DNA from 3 places in the Paenarthrobacter sp. NPDC089675 genome. Region 1 is predicted to be linked to each of the others. Evidence: riboswitches for the same ligand, from Rfam matches in the RefSeq annotation. Region 1 holds a riboswitch; each other region holds the start of a gene.

Region 1 (2,259 bases):
GAAGAAGTTCATGCCCTCAGCCTAACCTCACGCGGCTGCCGGTTCCTGCCTAGCGGCGGGTTTCGCGCTCCTTCAGGAAAGCAGTAAGGGAACCCGGGGGAGCCAGTACGGGAACAACCTCATGGTCCGCGTGCCAGAGTGCCTCCACGGACTCAAATCCGGAGACCTCCTTGAGCAGGTAATACGTGGGTGGCATGAGCTTTAACCGGCCCTCGGCTTCCGCCGCGAGGATCCCGTCCACGGGCATCCAAAGGGACTGCCAGGCCTCCGTTGTCTGGTGCCGGGGTTGGGCGTCCGGAGCGGGCTTGGCGATATAGAAGAACGTATCGAAGCGCTTGGGCATGTCCACGGGAGTGATCCAGTTGGCCCAGGGCCTGAGTTCCGAGGCTTGGAGATCAAGCCCGGCTTCCTCCCGGACCTCCCGGATGGCTGCGGCGAGGACAGTCCCGGCACGGCTCTGCGGGGTTCCGGGATCGCCGTTCGCAAGGGAACTCAGCCGCCAATGCACTGCGTGACTGTCCAAAAGCCCGGCGGGGTAGTCCCACCCGTCTGCGTCCGCAGGATCCACCCGGCCGCCCGGGAAGACCACCATGCCGGCCGCGAAGTCCATGGTGGATACGCGGTGCTGGACGAACGCTTCGAGCCCGTCGGATGCATTCCGGAGCAGGATGACGCTTGCCGCCAGGCGGGGTTGTGCCACTGGGGTTTCTGAACCTGGAAGATCCGTCATGCTCCCATTCTCGCAGGCGGGCGTTGCGGGGCCCGGTTTGCGCCCTATGGTCGGGGGATAGCGCGTAGGGCGGGCCTCGCAACGGGTTTGTGACCAAGCACCTGCCCCGCAATCGACGGCAGGTGTAAACTGAACCACGCCCATAAGGGCGGATTGATAACGACAGGGGAGCGCCGCCGTCGAACCTGCAGGGATGCAGAGACGCGAGGGCGCTGAGAGTGCGGACAGCCGCAGACCCTCGAACCTGATCCGGTTAGTACCGGCGCAAGGGAGTCGAGCTTCTCAGAGTGTCCGGGACCGGACGGCGCAGGCCGGCCGGGGAATCCGGGGAGCACTTTCCCCTCCTGTAACCTCAGGAGGCAAAGAAATGACCACGGCAAGCGTGAAGAAGACCAGTTACAACTGGCGTGTTGTAGACATCGTGGTGGCAGCTTTGATCGCCATCGCCGGCGGCGTGATCTTCTGGGCCTGGTCCCAGGGCGCCGCAATCGTATCCATCCCGATGAACGCGGCCTACCCGCCCCTGACCGGCCTCATCGCCGGCGGCTGGATGATCCCCGCGGTCCTTGGCATGCTCATCATCCGCAAGCCCGGTGCCGCACTTTTCTGCGAGGCAGTGGCTGCGACGGGCGAGCTCATCATGGGCTCCCAGTACGGCACCACGGTGCTCATCTCCGGCATCCTGCAGGGCCTCGGAGCGGAACTGGTCTTCGCGGCGTTCCGTTACAAGAAGTTCAACCTTCCCACCTCGCTCCTGGCAGGTGCCGGTGCCGGCCTCTTCTGCGGCCTCAACGACTCGTTCCTCCCCTGGGGCTGGAACATCGCTTACGAAGCCGTCGACAAGCTGGCCTATATCGCGTTCTGCACGATTTCCGGTGCAATCATTGCTGGTGCCCTGTCCTGGGTGGCAACCCGCGGCCTGGCCACCACCGGCGTGCTGGGTTCGTTCGCCTCGCGGAAGGCCGCGTCGGAGCCCGTCTTCAACTGATGGCGGGGTCCACTGGGGTCCGGCCGGCTGCCATCTCCGCGGAAGGCTGGGGATGGCGGCATGCCGGCCGGTCCACGCCCGCCATCCAGGACCTTGACCTGCGCATCGAGCCGGGTGAACGGGTCCTGCTGCTGGGACCGTCGGGGGCGGGCAAGTCGACGCTCCTCCACGCCCTCGCGGGCGTCCTCGGGGACGAGGAAGACGATTCGGATGAGACGGGCTCGCTCCTGATTGACGGCGCGGCACCCCGCGAACAGCGCGGCCGTGCCGGTTTGATGCAGCAGGATCCTGAAACTCAGGTGGTTCTGTCCCGCGTTGGCGACGACGTCGCGTTCGGTGCCGAGAACCTCGCCGTCCCGCGGGAGGTGATTTGGGAGCGCGTGCATGAAGCGCTCGACGACGTCGGGTTACGCACCGCTGCCGGTGACGGCCTGGCGTTGGACCACCCGACGGCGGCACTCTCCGGCGGGCAAAAGCAGCGCCTCGCCCTCGCTGGGATCCTGGCGATGCGTCCCGGGCTCATCCTCCTGGACGAGCCGAC
Region 2 (2,259 bases), on a different contig from region 1:
TCCCAGTCGACGGTCCTCCCCCGCAGAACCACGTTCTTGAGTTCGGCGACCGTGGCCAGGTTCAGTCTGGGATCGTCCCTGCACAGCACGACGTCGGCACTCCCGCCTTCGCTGATGCCCTCGGCTCCCAGCCACTTGCGCGCGTCCCAGGCGGCGGCGTTGAGAACAGCGGCCGGCGGCAGGCCGGCGTCGTGCAGTTCCAGCATTTCGTCAGCAATCCGGCCGTGCTTGATCACACTGCCGGCGTCGGTTCCCGCGTAGATGGAGACCCCCGCCTCGAACGCTTCAAGGACGCGCTCGCGCCGCCGCTCCCAGAGCGCGGTCATGTGGCGGGCATAGTCGGGGAACTTGGGCCGGGCTTGCGCGGCAATGTCCGGGAAGGTGGCGATGTTGACCAGGGTCGGGACGATCGGCACCCCTTGTTCGACCAAGCGTGGAATGTGCCGCGGCAGCAGTCCCGTGGCGTGTTCGATGCAGTCGATGCCGGCGTCGAGCATCTGGTCCATGGTCTCTTCGGCAAAGCAGTGTGCAGTCACCCGGGCCCCTTCGTCGTGGGCCGCTGCGATGGCATCTTTGACTACCGCCGCCGGGAAGGAAGGGGCAAGGTCGCCGAGGCCGCGGTCAATCCAGTCACCGACCAGCTTGACCCAGCCATCGCCGTCGCGCGCCTCCTTGCGGACCGTTTCCACCAGCTGCTCCGGCTCAACCTCGTGGCCGAGGCCACGCAGGTAGCGGCGACTGCGCGCGATGTGCCGACCGGCACGGATGAGCCGCGGAAGATCGTGCCGCTGCTGCACCCAACGGGTGTCGCTTGGGGACCCCGCATCCCGGATCAACAGGGTGCCCGCCCGGAGGTCGGCCTGGGCCTGACCGAGGGTTGTGGGCTCATCCACTTGGCCACCTGGACCGAGGCCGATGTGGCAATGGGCGTCCACAAAACCGGGCAGGACCCAGCCATCCAGCACTGCGTCCGGCTTAGCGTGCGGACGCACGAAAGTCAGCCGGCCGTCCACGGACCACAGCCCCTGCCGTTCTTCATTGGCTGCCACCAGCACGGGACCACTGAATTCAATGATGTTGGCCATGGCAGAAGCCTAGTCCGCCGTCGAGTGCCCCCACATGCCCGGTGACTCATGACTGCGGCCACCCGCAAGGCTGTGGTAGCTTCGTCTACGACCACACGGGGGCCCCTGCAGGGGCTGAGATCGGACTGACGCAGTCTGCGACCGTTGAACCTGTCCGGGTAATGCCGGCGAAGGAAGTGAGTAATCCTTGAGCACCACAGAAACACAGCACAGCCCTGCCCAAAACCAGCAAGTTCCTGCTGAAGTCGACCCGGTGACAGTCACGCAATCGCTGAAGTCCCATTCGTTGGCCTGGCTGGAAGATTCCGTCCATGGCATCCGTGTGCCGGTGACCGAAATTGCGCTGGAGTCCTCGCCCAACGGCCAAGCCAATGACCCACTCCAGGTGTACCGCACCGCCGGACCCGGGAGCGATCCCGTAGTGGGACTCGAGCCTTTCCGGGAAAAGTGGATCATGGAGCGCGGCGATACCGAGGAATACACCGGCCGGGAGCGAAACCTGCTCGACGACGGCAAATCCGCCGTCCGTCGTGGCGCTGCCTCCGCAGAATGGAAGGGGGCGCAGCCCGTCCCGCGCCGGGCCATCGAGGGCAAGCGAGTCACGCAAATGCACTACGCGCGGAAGGGCATGGTGACCCCCGAAATGCGGTTCGTGGCCCTGCGTGAGAACTGCGACGTTGAGCTGGTCCGCAGCGAAGTGGCCGCGGGGCGGGCGATCATCCCCAACAACATCAACCACCCCGAGTCGGAGCCGATGATCATCGGCAAGGCGTTCCTGGTGAAGATCAACGCCAACATCGGAAACTCGGCCGTCACCAGCTCCATCGCCGAGGAAGTCGACAAATTGCAGTGGGCCACCCAATGGGGGGCGGACACCGTCATGGACCTGTCCACCGGCGACGACATCCACACCACCCGCGAATGGATCATCCGCAACTCCCCTGTTCCGATCGGCACGGTTCCCATCTACCAGGCCTTGGAAAAGGTCAACGGCGAGGCCAACAAGCTGACCTGGGAGATCTTCCGTGACACCGTGATCGAGCAGTGCGAACAAGGCGTGGACTACATGACCATCCACGCCGGAGTGCTGCTGAGGTATGTGCCGCTCACCGCCAACCGCGTCACGGGCATCGTCTCCCGCGGCGGTTCCATCATGGCCGGGTGGTGCCTGGCC
Region 3 (2,259 bases), on a different contig from region 1:
GACGCACGACGAACCGGTGGAGCATCGGCGTGCCAACGTGGTTGCCGCAGAGCAGCACCGCCCGCACTCCGAGCCGCAGCAGACCACCCCACGGGCCGAGCGCAAGCGACGCCGCGGAAAGGGCGGGGCCCAGCCTGCAGAAATCCCGACGCCGGTCCACAACTCTCCGGCCCCGGCGCATGCGTCGTCGGCTCCGGAAACGGTGGACCCTGCGCGTCAGGCAAAGGCCGAAGCAACCCGGGCGGCCCTGGCGACGATCGCCGCTGCTGCCCACGCTGCCCACCTGCACGATGACGAAGTCCACAAAGCCGAAGAGGAAGCCCGCGCGGCTGCCGCAGCCGAATCAGGTTCGCCTGAGACGAACACCGTGACGCAGGCGCAGCCGGCCGGCGAGACTGCCGGTCGCACCACGCCGGTCCTCCGTTTCGGGGGCGAAGAAGTGGCTCTTCCCTTCGTGGAACACCACGAATCGGATGAAGCCAAGCCGACCATGACGCTGGACCTCCTTGCCGAGGCGTTCTCGCACCTTGGCGGGGCTTCAGAGGCAAAGCCGGCGGAAACCGCGGTTGCCGAGCCCCAGGCCGCGGCCCCTGCGGCCGATCCTGCCGCAGCAGCGGCAGCTGGCGGGGGTCAGCAGCCGGCCGTTGACCACGGGTCCGACGACGAGCACCAGGCGGCGGGCAGGTCACGTGGACGGCGGGGTCGCCGGAACCGTAGCGCCAGCCGGGCACAGGGTGCGGCCAACGAGACAACAGTTGAACACCATGAGGTATCGGCGTCCAGCGGTGGCGGCGCAGCCCATGAAGCCAAAGCTCCGCAGGAGCCGGCAAAGAAGGCCGCGGCCGCAGCCGAGCCGATCATCCTCGGTGTAGGAGTCCCGGCTTCGGAACTGTAACCGCGTGAACGTCATGTGACCGAGAGAGGGTCCCGCAGCGCCTGCTGCGGGACCCTCTGTCGGTTAGGCTTGGAGACTGACACGGGGTGCCGGGCGTTGGGTTCGGCTGAGATCCAGACCCGTTGAACCTGTCCGGTTAGCACCGGCGAAGGGATGTCTCCATGACTTCTTTGTCGACCTCCGTTATCTACCCGCTGCCTGTTGCGGGCCGCCCCCATCCTCGGGTCCTTAGTATTGCCGGCTCGGACCCGTCAGGGGGTGCGGGCATCCAGGCTGATCTGAAAAGCATCGCGGCTCACGGTGGCTATGGCATGGCTGCCATTACTGCCTTGACGGCACAGAACACCCGGGGTGTTTCCGCCGTCCACGTCCCTCCCGTGGAATTCCTGCGCCGGCAGCTGGAAGCCATTAGCGCTGACGTTGCCATTGATGCGGTAAAGATCGGGATGTTGGGTGATGCCGATGTCATCAACGAGGTACGCAGCTGGCTTGCCAAGGTGCGCCCCGCCGTCGTGGTCCTTGACCCTGTCATGGTTGCCACCAGCGGCGACCGCCTTCTTCGGGAATCCGGCGAGGCCGCGCTCCGGGAGCTTTTGCCATTGGCAGGCTTGGTGACCCCCAACATTCCGGAACTCGCCATGCTGCTTGGCGAAGCGGAGGCGCAGGATTGGACAACCGCCCTGGAGCAAGGCAAGCGGCTGGCCGCCGAGTACGGCAACACAGTGCTGGTCAAGGGCGGGCACCTGGCGGGGGAAGAGTGCCCGGACGCCCTCGTGAATACCGCCGGGCTGCTGCGGCAGGATGTCATCGAAATCGCCGGGCCGCGGATCGCCACAAAGAACAGCCACGGGACGGGCTGTTCGCTGTCGTCTGCGGTTGCCACGGTCCAAGCGCGGACAGGGGATTGGGAAGCGTCCCTGAGGGAAGTGAAACCATGGCTCGTGGAGGCGCTGGCTACCGCTGACGTGCTGGGCGTGGGAGAAGGCAACGGCCCGATCAACCACTTCCACCACTTGCTGCCGTCAACGTCCAAGGGGGCATTCGCCGCCCGGCTGTGGCAGGAAGCGGCACCGGAACTGGAGGCCATCCATGCGCTGCCGTTTATCCGGGGACTGGAATCCGGCACGCTTCCGGAGCATGAGTTCAATTACTACCTCTCCCAGGACGCCCTCTACCTTAACGGTTACTCCAGGGTGTTGGCCCGCGCAGGCGCCCTTGCGCCCACCGAGGAAGAACAGCTTTTCTGGGCCAGGTCATCCCAGGTTTGCCTGGAGGTTGAATCGGAACTGCACCGGAATTGGCTCAGCACACGCGAGGCATCAACCGGGACCGGTCCGGTAACAAAGGCCTATGTGGACCACCTC

The links. Region 1 has a riboswitch for thiamine pyrophosphate ahead of ACIPY2_RS17860 (ECF transporter S component). Riboswitches for the same ligand answer to the same signal wherever they lie in the genome.
Region 2: linked by a shared signal. The riboswitch ahead of thiC (phosphomethylpyrimidine synthase ThiC) and the one ahead of ACIPY2_RS17860 (ECF transporter S component) in region 1 are both predicted to bind thiamine pyrophosphate.
Region 3: linked by a shared signal. The riboswitch ahead of thiD (bifunctional hydroxymethylpyrimidine kinase/phosphomethylpyrimidine kinase) and the one ahead of ACIPY2_RS17860 (ECF transporter S component) in region 1 are both predicted to bind thiamine pyrophosphate.

The regions. Positions count from the first base shown of each region.
Region 1 covers NZ_JBIVHM010000009.1:92,140-94,398, reverse strand. Annotated here, with positions in the region: gene ACIPY2_RS17870 (DUF4235 domain-containing protein) at 1-12, opposite strand, end outside; gene ACIPY2_RS17865 (NUDIX hydrolase) at 50-730, opposite strand; TPP riboswitch at 885-1,019, shown strand; gene ACIPY2_RS17860 (ECF transporter S component) at 1,098-1,718, shown strand; gene ACIPY2_RS17855 (ABC transporter ATP-binding protein) at 1,718-2,259, shown strand, end outside.
Region 2 covers NZ_JBIVHM010000001.1:618,667-620,925, reverse strand. Annotated here, with positions in the region: gene ACIPY2_RS02895 (amidohydrolase family protein) at 1-1,085, opposite strand, end outside; TPP riboswitch at 1,171-1,278, shown strand; gene thiC (phosphomethylpyrimidine synthase ThiC) at 1,273-2,259, shown strand, end outside.
Region 3 covers NZ_JBIVHM010000001.1:702,279-704,537, forward strand. Annotated here, with positions in the region: gene ACIPY2_RS03325 (Rne/Rng family ribonuclease) at 1-895, shown strand, start outside; TPP riboswitch at 968-1,066, shown strand; gene thiD (bifunctional hydroxymethylpyrimidine kinase/phosphomethylpyrimidine kinase) at 1,057-2,259, shown strand, end outside.